Starkeya sp. ORNL1: one gene and its partner. The protein of the gene in region 2 interacts with the protein of the main gene of each other region in a pairwise test. Links are inferred from orthologs where the notes say so. Each region holds a gene or a part of one and is shown on either strand. Other genes may lie near its edges. The genes, in order: G3545_RS25530 and G3545_RS23870.

What was found.
Region 1: the proteins of G3545_RS23870 (region 2) and G3545_RS25530 interact in binary tests that used the Escherichia coli proteins (3 or more experiments, as listed by UniProt). The link is inferred for Starkeya sp. ORNL1 from one-to-one orthologs.

What each region holds. Positions count from the first base shown.
Region 1 is NZ_CP048834.1:5,408,257-5,420,985, reverse strand. Bases 4,073-6,878 are described here. They hold G3545_RS25530 (transglycosylase domain-containing protein), read right to left. Parts: upstream 5,915-6,878; coding sequence 5,231-5,914; downstream 4,073-5,230. Other genes in these bases: G3545_RS25525 (polyprenyl synthetase family protein), read left to right, coding at 6,042-6,878; rpmF (50S ribosomal protein L32), read right to left, coding at 4,897-5,082; G3545_RS25540 (hypothetical protein), read right to left, coding at 4,358-4,759; G3545_RS25545 (bifunctional diguanylate cyclase/phosphodiesterase), read right to left, coding at 4,073-4,200. Outside these bases: phbB (acetoacetyl-CoA reductase), read right to left, coding at 1-283; G3545_RS25555 (acetyl-CoA C-acetyltransferase), read right to left, coding at 417-1,595; polyhydroxyalkanoate synthesis repressor PhaR, read left to right, coding at 1,810-2,391; more of G3545_RS25545, read right to left, coding at 2,497-4,072; more of G3545_RS25525, read left to right, coding at 6,879-6,953; G3545_RS25520 (hypothetical protein), read left to right, coding at 7,047-7,319; G3545_RS25515 (hypothetical protein), read left to right, coding at 7,356-7,901; leuB (3-isopropylmalate dehydrogenase), read right to left, coding at 7,953-9,062; G3545_RS25505 (GMC family oxidoreductase), read right to left, coding at 9,211-10,782; G3545_RS25500 (Twin-arginine translocation pathway signal), read right to left, coding at 10,798-11,343; G3545_RS25495 (VOC family protein), read right to left, coding at 11,402-11,797; G3545_RS25490 (ribbon-helix-helix domain-containing protein), read right to left, coding at 11,920-12,252; G3545_RS25485 (TetR/AcrR family transcriptional regulator), read right to left, coding at 12,429-12,729. UniProt on the Escherichia coli protein: Peptidoglycan polymerase that catalyzes glycan chain elongation from lipid-linked precursors. May play a role in peptidoglycan assembly during cell division in collaboration with other cell division proteins.
Region 2 is NZ_CP048834.1:5,054,899-5,059,876, forward strand. Bases 13-2,970 are described here. They hold G3545_RS23870 (penicillin-binding protein 2), read left to right. Parts: upstream 13-584; coding sequence 585-2,357; downstream 2,358-2,970. Other genes in these bases: G3545_RS23865 (hypothetical protein), read left to right, coding at 13-583; G3545_RS23875 (UDP-N-acetylmuramoyl-L-alanyl-D-glutamate--2,6-diaminopimelate ligase), read left to right, coding at 2,598-2,970. Outside these bases: more of G3545_RS23865, read left to right, coding at 1-12; more of G3545_RS23875, read left to right, coding at 2,971-4,079; G3545_RS23880 (UDP-N-acetylmuramoylalanyl-D-glutamyl-2,6-diaminopimelate--D-alanyl-D-alanine ligase), read left to right, coding at 4,076-4,978. UniProt on the Escherichia coli protein: Essential cell division protein that catalyzes cross-linking of the peptidoglycan cell wall at the division septum. Required for localization of FtsN.

The DNA of each region.
Region 1 (12,729 bases), 360 kb from region 2 along the record:
TCATCTTGTGCAGCATGCCGTCGCGGGTGATGCCGGCATTATTGACCAGCACCTCGACCGGACCGAGCTTGGCCTCGACCTCGGCGACGCCGGCCTTGCAGGCCGCGAAATCCGAGACGTCCCATTTGAAGGCGGCAATGCCGGTGGCGGCGGTGAACTGCGCCGCCGCCTCTTCATTGCCGGCATAATTGACGGCGACCGAATAGCCCGCTGCTTTCAGCGCAGTCGCAACGGCGGCCCCGATCCCGCGGGTGCCGCCGGTCACCAACGCAACTCGACCCATGTGCACTTCCCCCTCAGACATGCCCTCCCGGCATATCGCCGGCTTGTACGGCTTTTTCATTGGAGGACAAGGCGCAAGGGCTGTCCTAAGCTCGACGCCTTGTCGCAGGCTGCATATCCAAATACCGCACGCTTCAGTTGCGCTCGACGCACATGGCGATGCCCATGCCGCCGCCGATGCACAGCGTCGCCAGCGCCTTCTTGGCGTCGCGCTTCTGCATCTCGTAGAGCAGCGTCGTCAGCACGCGCGCGCCGGAGGCCCCGATCGGATGGCCGATGGCGATGGCACCGCCATTGACGTTCACCCTCGCCGGATCCCAGCCGAGTTCGCGGTTCACCGCGCAGGCCTGCGCCGCGAACGCCTCATTGGCCTCGATAAGATCGAGGTCGGCGGCGCTCCAGCCGGCCTTCTCCAGCGCGCGGCGCGAAGCCGGGATCGGCCCGGTGCCCATGATCGCCGGATCGACGCCGGCCTGCGCCCAGGAAACGATGCGGGCGAGCGGCGTCTTGCCAGCGGCGGCGGCCTTGGATGCGGTCATCAGCACGACGGCGGCGGCGCCGTCATTGATGCCGGAGGCGTTGCCGGCGGTCACCGTCCCGTCCTTGGCGAAGGCCGGGCGCAGCTTGCCCATGGCGTCGATCGTGGCGCCGTGGCGCGGATACTCGTCGTCGGCGACGATGATGTCGCCCTTGCGCGAGGCGATGGTGACCGGCACGATCTCGTCCTTGAAGCGCCCGGACTTCTGCGCCGCCTCGGCCTTGTTCTGCGAGCGAACCGCGAACTCGTCCTGCTCATCGCGGGTGATCTGCCACTGCCGGGCGATATTCTCGGCGGTGTTGCCCATGTGGTAGCCATTGAAGGCATCCCACAGGCCGTCCTTGATCATGGTGTCGACCATCTCAAGGCCGCCCATCTTGGTGCCGTTGCGCAGATGCGCGCAGTGCGGCGCCTGGCTCATGGATTCCTGGCCGCCGGCGACCACGATGTCGCTGTCGCCGTTCATCAGCGCTTGATAGCCGAGCGCCACTGCGCGCAGGCCGGAGCCGCACAGCATGTTGACGCCCCAGGCCGGGCTCTCGATCGGGATGCCCGCGGCGATCGAGGCCTGGCGCGCGGGGTTCTGTCCGGCGCCGGCAGTGAGGATCTGGCCCAGTATGGTCTCGGTCACCGCGGCAGGCTCGACGCCGGCGCGCTCGAGCGCGGCGTTGATTGCAACCCTGCCGAGCTCATGGGCGGGAAGCGACGAGAGCGCGCCGTTGAAGGCGCCGACGGGCGTGCGCGCCGCGCCGACGATGACGATGTCGTCTTTCATGAATGCCGTCCTCCGGGATTACGGGCAGACCGGCCCCGTGGGAACCGGCGTTGTTGCTTATGTGTGGCCGCATGGTGGGAGGCTCAAGTGACCCGTGTCAATGCCGTCGCGAGGTGCCTCATGTCGACAATTTTGTGCGTCGAACAATCCTGTAGCGGTCGGTCTGGAAACGTCCTAGTGTTTCAAAGGGAAACGACTAAGGCGACAGGATAACATGGCAAAATCGACCGAGCCCGTCACCATCAAGAAGTATGCGAATCGCCGCCTCTACAATACCGGCACGAGCACCTACGTGACGCTCGAAGACCTCGCCCTGATGGTGAAGAACGGTGAGGATTTCGTCGTCTACGATGCGAAGACCGGGGAAGATATTACGCACTCGGTTCTCACCCAGATCATCTTCGAGCAGGAAGGTAAGGGGCAGAACCTGCTGCCGATCAACTTCCTCCGGCAGATCATCCGCTTCTATGGCGACAGCATGCAAATGCTGGTGCCGCGTTATCTGGACATTTCCATCGAGAACTTCACGCGCGAGCAAGAGAAGTTTCGCGATCAGGTGGCGAAGACCTTCGGCGGCGTTCCGAGCTTTGCAGCCTTCGGCGCAATGGAAGAGCAAGTGCGTCGCAACATGGAGATCTTCGACCGCACCATGAAGATGTTCATGCCCAATGGCCGCGCCGAAGACAGTGCGATTCCGGCGGAAAAGTCCGACGATCTCGACGAACTCAAGCGTCAGGTCGCCGAGATGCAGAAGCGGCTCGACCGCATTGGCGAGAAGGGCGAGAACAAGGGCTGAAAGGCCGCCGCCATTCTCTTGGCTATCGTCATCCCGGAACGGCCGCAGGCCGTACCCGGGATCGGATGACGTTGCGGAGAGCGATCCCGGCTCTCTGCCTACATCTCAGGGATGCAGCGGACGGGGCCGCTCGGCCGCAAGGCCTATCAGTGCGCCCTGGAGATAGTCGCAGCCCCATTGGGCAAGCTGCTCCGCGGTAGCCTCGTCCGGCACCCATTCGGCCACCGTCTGCATCCCCATGTGCCGCGCCAGATCGAGCAGCGTGCGCACGAAGAAGCGGTCATCCTCGGATTCCATCAAGGCGCGGATGAAGCTGCCGTCGAGCTTCAGCATGTCGACGCCAAGCCGGCGCAGATTGCGGAACGAGGTGTAGCCGGCGCCGAAATCGTCCATCGCCACCGTGCACCCGATCTCGTGCAGCCGGTGGACGAAGCGGCGGGTCACCTCGACATCATGGATCGCGGCGGTCTCGGTCAACTCGACGACGAGACGGCCAGCCAGGCCGCGCCGGCCGCGTTCCTCCAGCAACGCCAGCCAGGCCCGGTCATTGACCGTGCTTGGCGAGACATTGACCGAGAGCCGCATCTCCGGATTGGCCACCAGCACGTCGAGCGCCAGTTGCAGCACGCGATTGTCGACAAGCCGCATCAGCCCGAACTTTTCGGCGATGGGCACCACGGCAGCGCCGCTGAGCAGGCCGCCATCAGCGCCCTCGACGCGGACCAGGCATTCATGCAGCACGATGCGGCGCGAGGCCGCCTCGGCTATGGGCTGGAAGGCCAGCATCACCCGGCTGCCGGCGAGCGCGGTGACGATGTCGTCGGTCAGTCGCAGATTGGCGCGCCGCGCTGCTTCGCGCTCGACGCTCGGCTGATAGGGCTGGTAGCTGCCGCGCGCGAAGGTCTTGGCGTGCTCCAGCGCATCCTGCGCGTGGGTGAAGATCTCCGGCACCGCGCGGGCATGGCGCGGCGCGATCACCCCGCCCGCCGTCACCGAGACCGCCACCGCCCCGCCGCTGGTCTGCAGCGCATCGTCGACCACCGCCGAGATGAAGCGCTGCGCTGCGGTCGCCATGTCTTCCGGCGAGCAGTCCCGGAGTACGATGGCGAACTTGTTGCCGGAGAAGCGGCCGATCTCGTCATGGGCGCGCATCCGCGCCCTGAGGCGCTGGCCGACCATGTCGATGACCTCGTCGCCGACCTCGAAGCCATAGGCATCGTTGAGCCGGCCGAGATGGTCGACGCCGATCAGCAGGAAACCGAACTGGCTGCGATAGCGGGCCGCATCCGCCAGCCGCTCGCTGAGCAGCTGCGCCAGATGCTGGCGGTTGATGTGGCCGGTCTGCACGTCGATCCGCGCCGCACGGTCGAACTCGCGCTGGCCGAGATTCTGCGTGCCGATGCGGCGCACCACGCCCTCGACCCGCGCCGGCCTGTGGTCCGGCCCGGCGAACCAAATGCCGCGGTCCTCCAGCCAGACCGGCTCCTGCACGCCGTCGACCGATCGCAGGCGGTAGATGGTCTCGAAGCGGCAGCCGGTGCCGGCATCCAGATTCTTGTCGGCCATCACGGCCTCGACGCGGCTGCGCCCACCCTCTGGATCGACCAGCAAGGCATAGTCGGCGCCGCTCGCAATACTGCCAATGTCGGCGACGCCGAGCACCTCGGCCGCATAGGCATCCCAGATGAGCCGGTCCGGCACCACCGTCCATTGATAGGCGGCGCCGCCGCTCTCGCCGACAATGCGGGCGACGACGTGGGGTGTCAGCGCGGCTGCGCGGGAAGCGTCGGAATCAGAAGCACTCGGCAAAGACATCTTGGTCCGTATCAGGGAAGCCCCGGCCCGGGGACAGTCCCCTCTTACACGGTGATTTCGGCCCGGCGAGCAAAACCAGTGTCACCGCGAGCGATTTCCGCCGCAAGCGTTAACACTCCATGATGGCACTATGATACCGACAGGCATCGCCCTATTCGGGACGCTCGATGGCGAAATCGCGGCGCGCGACACGGATCGAGATCGAATAGCCGGCGACGATGTCGAGCAGCATCAGCGCGAGCAGAATCGCGAAGGTCGAGGTCGCCGCCGGCGCCACCAGAAGGAACTCCACCAGGGCAGCCACGAACACCAGGGTCGAGAGCATGTGGTCGACGATGGAGCGCGTCGAGGCGCTGGTCGCCTTCACGATCTCGAAGAACAGGAACGCCAGCGACAGCACGATGAAGACGTCGCTCAACGTGACGTCCCAGCTCACGCCGGACACCATCGGAACGCTGAACAGCACGTTGGCCCAGGCATAGCCCGGCGTGATGAAGGCAAGGATATTGTAGATCGCGAGCGGAATGATGAGCAGCGGAACGGTCGCGATCATCGGGGCCCCAGCAGGTTGTCGGGAAGGTAGCCGCTAACAGTCATCTACACGGCGTGCAGGGAAGCGGCCTTGCGGCCGCATCCAGATCCGCGCACCGGGGCGTGGCGCCCCGGATCGGGCTCACGCCCAGGCCAGGCTCACGCCTCGGCCTTAACCTTCAGCACCTGCCGGCCGCGATACATGCCGGTCTTTAGGTCGAGGTGGTGCGGACGGCGCAGCTCCCCCGAATCCTTGTCTTCGACATAGGTCGGCTGCTTCAGGGCGTCGGCGGAACGGCGCATGCCGCGGCGCGACGGGCTGGTCTTCTTCTTAGGAACGGCCATAGTCTCAACTCCTGTGCCGGCGTGTTCCATCGCCCGCAAGGGCGGCCGGTGCCGGATAGCGCATGTTCGGAGTGCGGGCTTATACAGTCTCGCGCCTTGAAGCGAAAGGGGGCGGGGAAGCGAAAGCAGACCCCGGCATCCGCGAGCCTCATCGGCCGGTGCCAAGGCACGAGGTGAGCTCGCCGCCCTCCGCCGGAATCCGCGCCTGCAGCCGCGCGGCGAGGCGCGACATCCCGGCCCCCGGCTTGGCCGCATCGCGTCGGTGCGGATTCGGCAGCATCACCGCGAGCAGCGCCGCCTGCCGGGCATTCAGTTCGCCGGCCCCCTTGCCGAAGGCGCGGCGCGACGCCGCCTCGATGCCGAACTCGCCGTTCGGGCCCCATTCGGCGATGTTGAGATAGACCTCCATCTGCCGTCGCTTGCTCATGACGAAATTGATGTAGAGCGCCAGCGGGAATTCGAGTCCTTTGCGGATCACACTGCGCCCGTTCCACAGGAACAGGTTCTTGGCGAGTTGCATGGTGATGGTGGAAGCGCCGCGCGACGCGTCGAGCCCGTCGCTCTCGTCAATGACATTGTTCAGCTCGACGAGGTCGACGCCCATATGCTGGCAGAAGCGCGCATCCTCCGAGGCGAGCACGCTCCGCACCAGCACCGGCGCGACGCGATCGAGCGACACCCAGTCGCGCACCACCGGCCGCAGTGTCGCCCAACGCGCCAGCATCAGCGTCGAGACCGGCGGCACGATGTTGTAGACGATGGTCAGCACCAGCGGGATGAGCGCGAGCAGCAACGCCGCTTTCGCGATCTTCCTCACCCATCTGCCGATCATCCGCCACTCCCCCGCCCGGCCCTTACCTAACGGCCGCGCACGGCTCTCGCCAACCCCGTGGCGTCACAAGCACTTGACCGCAACCCCGGTCTGCGGCACGCAGCCGCAGCAACCGGGCGATCACGTGATGACCGACAGCCTTACCGAGACCCTAGCCGCCACCGCCGACGCCGTCGCCGACTATATGGATCGCGCCATCACCGATACGGGAACGGCGAGCGCGCGCCTCGCGGACGCCATGCGCCATGCCGCGCTCGGCGGTGGCAAGCGGCTGCGCCCCTTCCTCGTCGCCGAGAGCGCTGCCCTGTTTGGCGTGCCGCGTGCCGGCGCCATGCCCGCCGCCGCCGCGCTGGAATGCGTGCATTGCTATTCGCTGGTCCATGACGACCTGCCGGCCATGGACGACGATGATCTGCGCCGCGGCCTGCCCACGGTGCACCGCGCCTTTGACGAGGCAACCGCTATCCTCGCCGGCGATGGCCTGCTGACGCTGGCCTTCGACATCCTCGCCCGCGAGGACACCCATCCGGACCCGGCCGTGCGCGTCGCGCTGATCGCCGGCCTCGCCCGTGCCGCCGGCACGCAGGGCATGGTCGGCGGCCAGATGCTGGATCTCGCCGCCGAGGGCCGATTCGACGATGCCGGCCGCGGCCGGCTGGGTGTGAACGACGTCGCGCGCCTCCAGGCGATGAAGACCGGCGCACTGCTGCGCTATGCCTGCGAGGCCGGCGCGCGGCTCGGCGGCGCGTCCGAGGCGGAGCGCGCAACGCTCGATACCTATGCGCTGGCGATCGGCCGCGCCTTCCAGATCGCCGACGACCTGCTCGATGTCGAGGGCGACGCCGGCGCGGTCGGCAAGGCAGTCGGCAAGGATGCCGAGGCCGGCAAGGCAACATTTGTCGAGCTTTTCGGCGTCGCCGGCGCCCGCGCCGAGCTTGGCCGACTGGTTGCGGAGGCGGAAGCGGCGCTCGCGCCCTTTGGCCCGCGTGCAACACTTCTTGACCAAGCGGCGCGATTCATCGCCAACCGGCGTAATTGACGGTATCCACCCCTCGACGCGGCGCCGTCTTGTGTCCATCTTATAGGTGACGTAAGCGTCGCGACGCGGCGGGTGCGTCGCTTGGAGGTTAAAATGCGTTTCGCCTCGTTCGCCATTGCCGCTGTTATCGCGGCTGCTGCTGCGGTTCCGGTCCAGGCTCAGGACGGATCGAGCACGCGCCTCATCATCCGCAAGCCGCCGCCGAAGTCGTATCTCGATCCCGGCACCGTGGTGAAGCCCGGCAGCATGCCGTATCTGAACTATATCGACACGCAGGCGATGCGTTATCCCTCGTACGGCAGCGACAGTTCCATCACCGGCAGCCGCTATCCGCTTCCGGATCGCTACTACCTGCCGGGTTACTGATCCCCGGCATCAGCTTTCAGATGGCAGGGCCGGGCCGTGAACATCCTTCTGGCCTTCGCCCCCTTCCTCGCCTTTGCCCTGATTGATCGCCTCGTCGGCGCGACCGAAGGTCTCGTCGCCGCGGCGATTATTGCTTTGGCGATGGTCATTCGCGACCGCGTCAACGGCCGCTCCCCCAAGATACTGGAAATTGGCACCGCCCTGCTGTTCGGCGGGCTCGCCGCCTATGCGCTGTTCGTCAAGCCCGACTGGTCGATCCTCGGGGTGCGGCTGCGCGTCGATGCCGGGCTGCTGTTGATCGTGCTGGCGACGATTGCGCTGCGCCAGCCCTTCACGCTGCAATATGCCCGTGAAAGCGTGGCGCCCGAGCTGTGGGACAGCCCGCAATTCCTGCGCACCAATTACGTCATCACCGCCGTCTGGGCGCTGGCCTTCGCCGTGCTGGTGATCGCCGACCTGGTGTTGATCTACCGGCCGGACATCCCACCGAAATTCGGCATCTTCGCCACCGTGCTGGCGCTGCTCGGCGCGGCGCGATTCACCAGGAGCTATCCGGACCGGGTGCGGGCGAACGCGGCCTGAGCGACGCGCCCCCTCTCCCCGACGGGGAGAGGAATATAGGCCGGGCGCGGCCTACTTCGCCCCGCCGAGCTCGGCGAGAATCGCATCGCCCATGCCGCTGGTGCCGACCACCGTGGTGCCTTCGGACTTGATATCGTTGGTGCGGTAGCCCTTGTCGAGCACGCCGGCGATCGCCGCATCGATGCGGTCGGCGGCCTCAGAGAGACCGAACGAATAGCGCAGCGCCATGGCGAGCGAGCCGATCATCGCGATCGGATTGGCGAGGCCCTTGCCGGCAATGTCGGGGGCGGCGCCGTGCACCGGCTCATAGAGCGCGCGGCGCTTGCCGGAAATCTCCTCGACGCCGCCGAGCGAAGCCGACGGCAGCATGCCGAGCGAACCGGTCAGCATCGCCGCGACGTCCGAGAGGATGTCGCCGAACAGGTTATCGGTGACCAGCACGTCGAACTGCTTCGGCGCCCGCACCAGCTGCATGGCGCACGAATCGGCCAGTTGGTGCTCCAGCGTCACGTCGCCGAACTCCGCACCGTGAACCTCGCTCACCACCTGCTTCCACAGCACGCCGGACTTCATGACATTGTGCTTCTCGGCCGAGACCACCTTGTTGCGGCGGGTGCGGGCGAGCTCGAAAGCGACGCGGGCGATGCGCTCGATCTCGTAGGATTCATAGACCTGGGTGTCGACGGCGCGCTTCTGGCCGTCGCTGAGGTCGGTGATGGACTTCGGTTCGCCGAAATAGACGCCACCGGTCAGTTCGCGCACGATCAGCATATCGAGCCCGTCGACCAGCTCGCGCTTCAGGCTGGAGGCATCGGCCAGCGCTGGGTAGCAGATCGCCGGACGCAGATTGGCGAACAGCTGGAGATCCTTGCGCAGCCGCAGCAGGCCGGCCTCGGGGCGCGCCTCATAGTCGACATTCGCCCATTTCGGGCCGCCGACCGCGCCAAGCAGGATGGCGTCGGCCGCCAGCGCGCGCACCATCGCCTCTTCGGAGATCGGAATGCCATGCACATCATAGGCGGCGCCGCCGACCAGATCCTCTTCCACCGCGAAGGAGGCGAGGCCCGTGGTCTCGAGCCAGGCAATGACGCGCTTCACCTCGGCCATCACCTCGGTGCCGATGCCGTCGCCGGGAAGCAGCAGGAGCTTATGGGTCGCCATGTCCATCCTCGCCTGAAAGTGCGCGTCGCTATTGGCCGCGAGTGCTAAAGGCTGGCGCCTCGGCTGGCAAGATGAGCGCTCCATAAAGAACCGCCGGCCCTTGCGGACCGGCGGCGGGAGGAGCAATGCGCCGGGGTGCCCGACGGGATCAGAAGGTCTTCTTCGTCATCTCGCCGGCAATGTAGTCGGCCTGCCGGATTGCCAGCGCGACGATGGTCAGCGTCGGGTTCTCGGCGCCGCCGGTGGTGAACTGGCTGCCGTCGGAGATGAACAGGTTCGGTATGTCGTGGGTCTGGCCGTGCTTGTTGACCACGCCGTCGCGCGGCTTCTCGCTCATCCGGTTGGTGCCGAGATTGTGCGTCGAGGGATAGGGCGGCGTCGGAATGGTGCGCGTCGCGCCCACCGCCTCATACATCGCCGAACCCTGCTTGTAGGCGTGGTTGCGCATGGCGATGTCGTTGGGGTGGTCGTCGAAATGCACGTTCGCCACCGGCATGCCGTTCTTGTCCTTGACGTCGGTGTTGAGCGTGACGCGGTTGGTCTCCTGCGGCATGTCCTCGCCGACGATCCACAGGCCGGCCATGTTGACATAGCCGTCCATCGCCGAGCTGAAGGAGCGGCCCCAGCCGCCGGGGTCCATGAAGGCGGCCATGAAGGGCACGCCGATGGAAAGCGTCTCCATCTCATAGCCGCCGACGAAGCCGCGCTTGGTATTAGGCGTCGCCTCGTCGCGCACGATCCCGGCCATGGTGGTGCCGCGATACATGTGCACCGGCTTCTCGAAGATGCCGTACACCGAGCCCGTCATATGGCGCATGTAGTTGCGCCCGACCTGGCCGGAGGAATTGGCGAGGCCGTCCGGGAACATCGCGCTTTCGGAATTCAAGAGCAGCCGCGGGCTCTCGATCGAGTTGCCGGCGACCGCGACGATGCGGGCCTTCTGGCGCTGCGTCTTGCCGTCCTTGTCGACATAGACCACGCCGGTCGCCTTGCCCGACGCATCATGCTCGATCTTCACCACCATGCATTGCGGGCGCACTTCGAGATTGCCGGTCGCCTCGCCGCGCGGAATCTCCGCGATCAGCGTCGACCATTTCGCACCCGACTTGCAGCCCTGGAAGCAGAAGCCGATCTGCTGGCAGGAACCGCGATCGTGGCGCGGCTCGCTGTTGATCGCCATGCGCCCGGTCGAGACCTCCTTGTAGCCGATCTTCTTGGCCCCGGCCTCGAACACCTTGAAGTTGTTGTTGCCCGGCAGGCCCGGAATGCCATTGGTCCGGGTCACCCCCATCCGGTCCTCGGCCTGCGCGTAATAGGGCTCCAGCTCGGCGAGCGTGATCGGCCAGTCGAGCAGGTTCGCGCCGTCGATATTGCCATAGGTGCTGGCGGTCTTGAATTCGTGCGGCTGGAAGCGCAGCGAGGCGCCGGCCCAGTGCACGGTCGAGCCGCCGACCGACTTCACGATCCAGGCCGGCAGGTTCGGGAAGTTCTTGTGCACCCGCCATGTACCGGACGTGGTGCGCATGTCGGTCCAGGCGAGCTGCGCGAAGCTCTCCCACTCGTTGTTGACGAAGTCTTCCATACTGTGCCGGGCGCCGGCCTCGAGGATCACCACCTTCACGCCCTTGAGCGCGAGTTCGGTGCCGAGCGTGCCGCCGCCGGCGCCGGAGCCGACGATGACGACGAGTGAATCATCATTCAGATCGAAGGGTGCAGCCATGTTCGCGTCCTCCCCTCAAAGCCAGGCAATGTCGTTGAAGCCGCGGTCGATATAGCCGCCCTTGTCGGCCGAGGCGCCCTCGTATCCGAAGATCGGCCACACCTCCTCCTGGTTGTAGAGGCTGACCACCATGCCGCCCCTCACCTTCTGGAAGAAGGCGCCGTCCTCGATCTGCCGCAGGATCGCGACGCGCTGGTCTTCCCAACCGAGATCGGCGTAGCCCACGCCGTATTTCGCCTTGGCGAGCGTATCGAGGGTGAGGACGCCGTCTTCCACCAGCGCCTTGAGCGCGGGATCGGTGGCGCCGGTCTCATAGACTTTCATGGCGATGGCGTAGTTGCGGTCGGGAATGCGGTCGTGCGGATAGATGTCGCGCGCCATCACGATCAGCGTGCGCATGGTCTCCGGCTTGAGATTGGTGACCTCGAGGCCCCAGGCCTCGTTCGGGTTCATCACCGCCGCGCCCGTCACCATGAGGGCGCCGGCACCGAGGCCAACCTTGACCGCTCCGGCAAGAAGCGCGCGGCGCGAAGGTCCGCGCGCGTCGATGATCGTCGTCATTGCTTCCTCCTGATATTATATTTTAGTTGTTTTGTCGTCTTTACTTGTAGCGCAGGCTTTATTTGTAGCGTCCGCGGCTCTGCAGCACCTCTATCTTGTAGCCATCGGGATCGGTGACGAAGAAGAACTTCGCGAGCAGCGAGCCCTCGCGGAAGAATTCCTTGACCGGATTGGGATTGAGCCCGAGCTCGATGAAGCGGGCATGCTCGGCGTCGAGATCATCGACGGCGAAAGCGATGTGCCCGTAGCCGTCGCCGAGAGTGTAGGGCTCGGTGCGGTCGTGATTGACGGTCAGCTCGACCTCGAAGTCGGCCGCGTCATTGCGCAGATAGATCAGCGTGAAGCCGTCAAAGCCGAAGCGGTCGGCAATCTTCAGTCCGAACGCCTTGCCGTAGAAATCCACCGAGCGCGCTTCGTCGAGCACCCGGATCATCGAATGAATGGCCTTGGCCAATATGCACCTCCTTCGGCGAGAATCCGCCAATCGAGAGGATGCTAGGCCGCGCCCGCGAGGCGTGGTGGTAGACCGCTAGCACATTGCCGCGCGGCCCCTTGTGAGGCGGGCGTGGCGGAGCCTCATTCAGCGGCCTGCAATTCGCTCGCGCACGCCCGGCGCGCCATCTCGCGCGGCGCGCTGGGCGCCTTGCCGCGCACTTCGCCGAGATAGATCAGGCAGGAGCAGCGCAGCAGCGAGGCGAAATTACTCACCTCCCCATGCAGTTCCAGCACCTCGTCATGCAGCGTGGTGACGAACTTGCCGAGACTCATGCCCTGATGGGCGGCGACCTCTTCGAGGATGGCCCAGAACGCCGCTTCCAGCCGGATCGACGTCGAATGGCCGCCGATCCGCACCGATCGCGTCTGGCTCTCATAGGTCTCGGGCGCTTGGCCCGCGAAGATGTGGCACATGGGGCGTCTCCCGGAACGTCCGATTATAGTTTCGAACGATTCCACTCCCGGAAGACGTGGATGTAAAGCCGGAAAACAGTCTAGGTCGCGCACTCATTGAGCGCGCGCGCGATCCGACGAAAGGTCGTCGAGCGCGACCCCGCTTGATGATGACTCCGTACCGGCTCAATCAGCCGTCACCTCGTGCGCGGCCTGGCGCCATAGCCCGCCATGAAAAGCGCGACACCGCTCTCGATCGCGATGTCAGCCCTCTGCTTCGTCAGCGGTTCGAGACCCAGCAGGCCGATCAAGGGGACGTCGACCGAAATGAGCTGGAGAAACTGCATCGCTGCAAGCTTCGGGTCAGGAATGGCCATGTCTCCCCTCTCGCTCGCGTCGCGCAGGAAGCTTTCGATCCTCTCCTGCAGGACCTTCGGGCCCGACTCGTAGAAAATGCGTCCGAGTTCGGGAAACCTCGGCACCTGGGCGATGATGCTG
Region 2 (4,978 bases):
TGGCGCGGTCTATCACCTGAAATATTCCTCGACCTTCGAGGCGCAGGAGATCGCGCGGCTCCGCAGCGACATCCGTGCCGAGCGCGACCGCATGGCCATCCTCAATGCCGAATGGGCGCGGCGCACCTCGCCGGACCGCATCCAGGCGCTGGCCGAGAACCATCTCGACATGCAGCCGCTGGATGTCGACCGGATGGATAATCTCGCCAGCCTGCCGGCCAAGCCCGAGCAGGGCAGCGACGTGCTCGGCGGCATGATCGAGGCGCTGGTCGACGGGCCGACCATCACCGGCTCGATCTCGCCCGCCGACAAGACCGGCAAGGGCACGGCCAAACCCTCCGCCGGCACGTCCACCACGCCGCCGCAGGCCGCGCGGCCGGCGGTGCCGGTGCAGCAGGCGGCGCCGTCACGCCCGCCGCTGCCGCTTGACGCCATGCCATCGGCCGGGGTGATGGGACAGGCCTCGCCCGGCCCGGCCATGCCGGCCCCCTCCGGCCAGCCTTTGCATACCGCGCCGGTGACCTCGGAGGCGCCGCTGTTGCCGCCGGCCTCGGTCGGCCGCTATCACGAGAGGACCCGCTGAGATGTCGCCGCTCGTCCGCACGATCACGGAGCGTCTGCTGAGCCCGGTCCGCGCGCTGCCCGGCATCGTCCGCCGCGCCGCCGGCCGCGGCCGGCCGGAGCCCAACGCCGTGGCCCGCGCCCGCATCCTGCTGTGCATGCTGGTGTTCGGCGGCGTTTATTGCACCATCAGCGCCCGCCTTGCCATGTATGCCTCGGCGCCGGAGAGCGCGTTGACGCGCCGCGCGGTGAATTCCGACGCCGTCGCCTCGGCGCGGCCGGACATACTGGACCGCAACGGCCTGGTGTTGGCCACCGACGTGAAGACCTCTTCGCTCTATGGCGAGCCGAAGCGCCTCATCGATGTCGACGAGGCGGTGGAATCGCTGACCGCGGTGCTGCCGGACGCCAATGCCGACGAGTTCCGCACCCGGCTCGATTCCAAGCGCGGCTTCGTCTGGCTGAAGCGCGAGATCACACCGCAGCAGCAGCGCGAGATCTACAAGCTCGGCCTGCCGGGCATCGGCTTCATGAGCGAGAACCGCCGCGTCTATCCCGGCAACAACCTCGCCGGCCATGTGCTGGGCTCGACCAATATCGACAATCAGGGCATCGCCGGCCTCGAAAAGTGGGTCGATAATCGCGGCCTTGCCGAACTGCACCTCGCCGGCCTCGCCACCGACCGCCAGCAGGAGCCGGTGGACCTGTCGATCGACCTGCGCGTGCAGCACGTGGTGCGCGACGAACTGGCCGCCGCGAAGGAGAAGTTCCGCGCCATCGCCGCCGCCGGCACCGTGGTCGATGTGCGCACCGGTGAGATCCTCGCCATGGTGTCGCTGCCCGATTTCGACGCCAACGAGCCGGCCAAGGCGCTCGATCCCAAGACGCTGAACCGCCTCACCACCGGCGTGTTCGAGATGGGCTCGACCTTCAAGGCGCTGACCTTCGCCATGGCGCTCGACAGCGGCAAGGTCAATCTCAATTCGATGATGGATGCCCGCGGCGCCCTCAGCTTCGGCCGCTTCAGGATCCATGACTACCACGCGCAGAACCGCATGCTGAGCGTGCCGGAGGTGTTCACCTATTCCTCGAATGTCGGCACTGCGCGCATGGCGCTGCTGTGCGGCGTCGACGCCCACAAGGCGTTCCTGGAGAAGTTGGGCCAGCTCGACCGGCTGCGCACCGAGCTGCCGGAAAGCGCCGCTCCGATCGTGCCGAAACGCTGGGGCGAGCTGAACACCGCGACCATCGCCTTCGGCCACGGCCTCGCGGTGGCCCCGCTGCAGGCGGTGATGGCGGTGAATGCGCTGGTCAATGGCGGCTGGCTGATCCCGCCGACCTTCATGAAGCGCACGCCTGATGAAGCGATGGCGGTGGCCAAGCGCGTCATCAAGCCCGAGACCAGCGCCAAGATGCGCTATCTGATGCGGCTCAACGCCGTGAAGGGCTCGGCCTCCAAGCTGGTCGAGTTCGCCGGCCCCTATAATCCCGGCGGCAAGACCGGCACCGCGGAGAAGGTGATCGGCGGGCGCTATTCCAAGACCCGGCTGCTCACCACCTTCACCGGCGTGTTCCCGATGGACGACCCGCAGTACCTGATCCTCGTCATGCTCGACGAGCCGCAGGGGCTGAAGGAGACCTACGGCTTCGCCACTGCCGGCTGGAATGCCGGCCCCACCACCGGCAAGATCATGGCCCGCATCGCCCCGCTGCTCGGCCAGATGCCGCGCACCAATCTGCCGCCGGTGGAAAGTCTGCTCACCGGCTACCAGGTGGCGCAGTCCAGGCCGGAGTGAGGTCACTCGCTCCGCGCGAGCATCCTTCGAGGCTCCGCTGCGCGGAGCACCTCAGGATGAGGTCGCGCTTATGGATGAACCTCATCCTGAGGTGCTCGGGCGAAGTCCGAGCCTCGAAGGATGCTGAAGCAGTGTGACGTCCACCGGATTTCCCTCTACGTAACTTGCGCGGGAATCGGCTATCCGTCTAATTCAGACGCCATGCCGCTTCGTATGGCGGTCCGCCGGAACAGCGCCTTCATGTCCGACGCCTCGCGATCCAACCCGCTTTCCCTCGGTGCCCTGATCGGCCCGGACGCCGACTATGGCGCCGCGGACGCCACGCTCAGCGTCGGTCGGCCGGTGCTCGACAGCCGCAAGGCGGTGCCCGGCGACGTGTTCTTCGCGCTTGCCGGGTCCAAGGCCAATGGCACGCAATTCATCGCCGACGCTGTCGCGCATGGCGCCCGCGCCGTGGTGGGGGAGGGCGAGCGCCCCGATGGGCTCGATCCGAAGATCGCCTATGTGCGGGTCGGCAATGCGCGGCGCGCGGTGGCGCTGGCGGCGGCGCGGGCCTATCCGCGCCAGCCGGGTACCATCGCTGCCGTCACCGGCACCTCCGGCAAGACGTCGGTGGCCGCCTTCACCCGGCAGATCTGGCAGGCGAACGGCCATGCCAGCGCCAGCCTCGGCACGCTCGGCGTAGTGGCGCCCGCCGGCGCGGTCTATGGCTCGCTGACGACGCCGGACCCGATCGAACTGCACCACACGCTGGACACGCTGGTCAGCGAGGGCGTGAGCCATCTGTGCCTGGAGGCCTCGTCCCACGGCCTCGACCAGCACCGGCTCGACGGCGTGCGGATCTCGGCCGGGGCCTTCACCAACCTGTCGCGCGACCATCTCGACTACCACCCGACGATGGAAGCCTATCTCGCCGCCAAGATGCGGCTGTTCTCCGAACTGGTGCCGCGTGGCGGCGGGGCGGCGGTCTGGGTCGATACCGACGAGGGCAGCCACGCGGCTGAAATCGCCGCGCATCACAGCCTCGAAGTGCTCGGCATCGGCATCACCGGCGCCGGTATCGCGCTGCTGGAGCGCACCGACGAAGGGCTCGGCCAGCGGCTGCTGGTCGAGGTCGCCGGCAAGCAGCGCAGCATCCTGCTGCCGCTGGTCGGCGCCTTCCAGGCGGCGAATGCGCTGGTGGCGGCCGGCCTTGCCATCTTGACCGGCACGCCGGCGGCCGATGCCCTCAACGCGCTGCCCAAGCTCGAAGGCGTGCCGGGGCGGCTCGAACTGGTCGGCACCAGGAACGGTGCCGGCGTCTTCGTCGACTACGCCCACAAGCCCGATGCGCTGGCCACCGCGCTGGCGGCGCTCCGGCCCTATGTGACCGGCCGGCTGATCGTGGTGTTCGGCTGCGGCGGCGACCGCGACCGCGGCAAGCGCCCGATCATGGGCCGCATCGCCGGCGACAAGGCGGACCTCGTCATCGTCACCGACGACAATCCGCGCAGCGAGAACCCGGCGATGATCCGCAAGGAGATACTGGCGGCCGTGCCCGGCGCGCGCGAGATCGGTGACCGCGCGGAAGCCATCCGCGCCGGCATCGGGCTGCTGCAAACTGGGGATGTACTGCTGATTGCGGGCAAAGGTCACGAAACCGGCCAGATTGTCGGCGACCGGACGCTTCCATTCTCGGACCGCGACTGCGCGGTCGAGGCGCTCGGGGGACGCGATCAATGAACGTGCATGCGGAGGGGCCTCCGCTCTGGACGCCGGACGAACTCGCCACGGCAACCGGCGGCACGCTACGCGGCGCGCCGGCAGTGGCGATCAATGGCGTCTCCATCGATAGCCGCACGCTCGCTCCGGGCGACGCCTTCTTCGCCATCAAGGGCGACAATAGCGACGGGCATTCCTATGTCGCGGCCGCGACCGGCCGTGGCGCCGGGCTGAGCATCGTCGCTAGCGAGCGGGTCGCCGAGCTGCCGGCGGATGCGCCGCTGCTGATCGTCGAGGACGTGCTCAGGGCGCTGGAGCATGCCGGGCGCACAGCGCGGGAGCGCAGCGGCGCGCGCATCGTCGCGGTGACCGGCTCGGTCGGCAAGACCACCACCAAGGAAGCGCTGCTGTTCGCGCTCGGTGCCGACGGCCCGACCCACGCCTCCGCCGCCTCCTACAATAATCACTGGGGCGTGCCGCTCTCGCTGGCGCGGCTGCCGCGCGGCGCGCGCTACGGCGTGTTCGAGCTCGGCATGAACCATCCCGGCGAGATCACGCCGCTTACCGCCATGGTGCGCCCGCACATCGCGATCATCACCACCATCGAACCGGTGCACATCGCGCAGTTCTCCGGCATCGAGGCCATTGCCGACGCCAAGGCGGAGATATTTTCCGGCATCGAGCCCGGCGGTGCGGCGGTGCTGAACCGCGACAATCCGCAATTCGCCCGGTTGCGCGCCGCGGCAAAGGCCGCGGGCATCGCGAAGATTGTCGGTTTCGGCGAGCACAAGGGCTCGCAGGCCCGCCTGCTCAGCGTCGCCTTGCAGCCGGACGGCTCGACCGCGACCGCCGACATCCTCGGCCAGACCATCAGCTTCAAGGTCGGGCTGCCCGGCCGGCACATCGTGCAGAACGCGCTC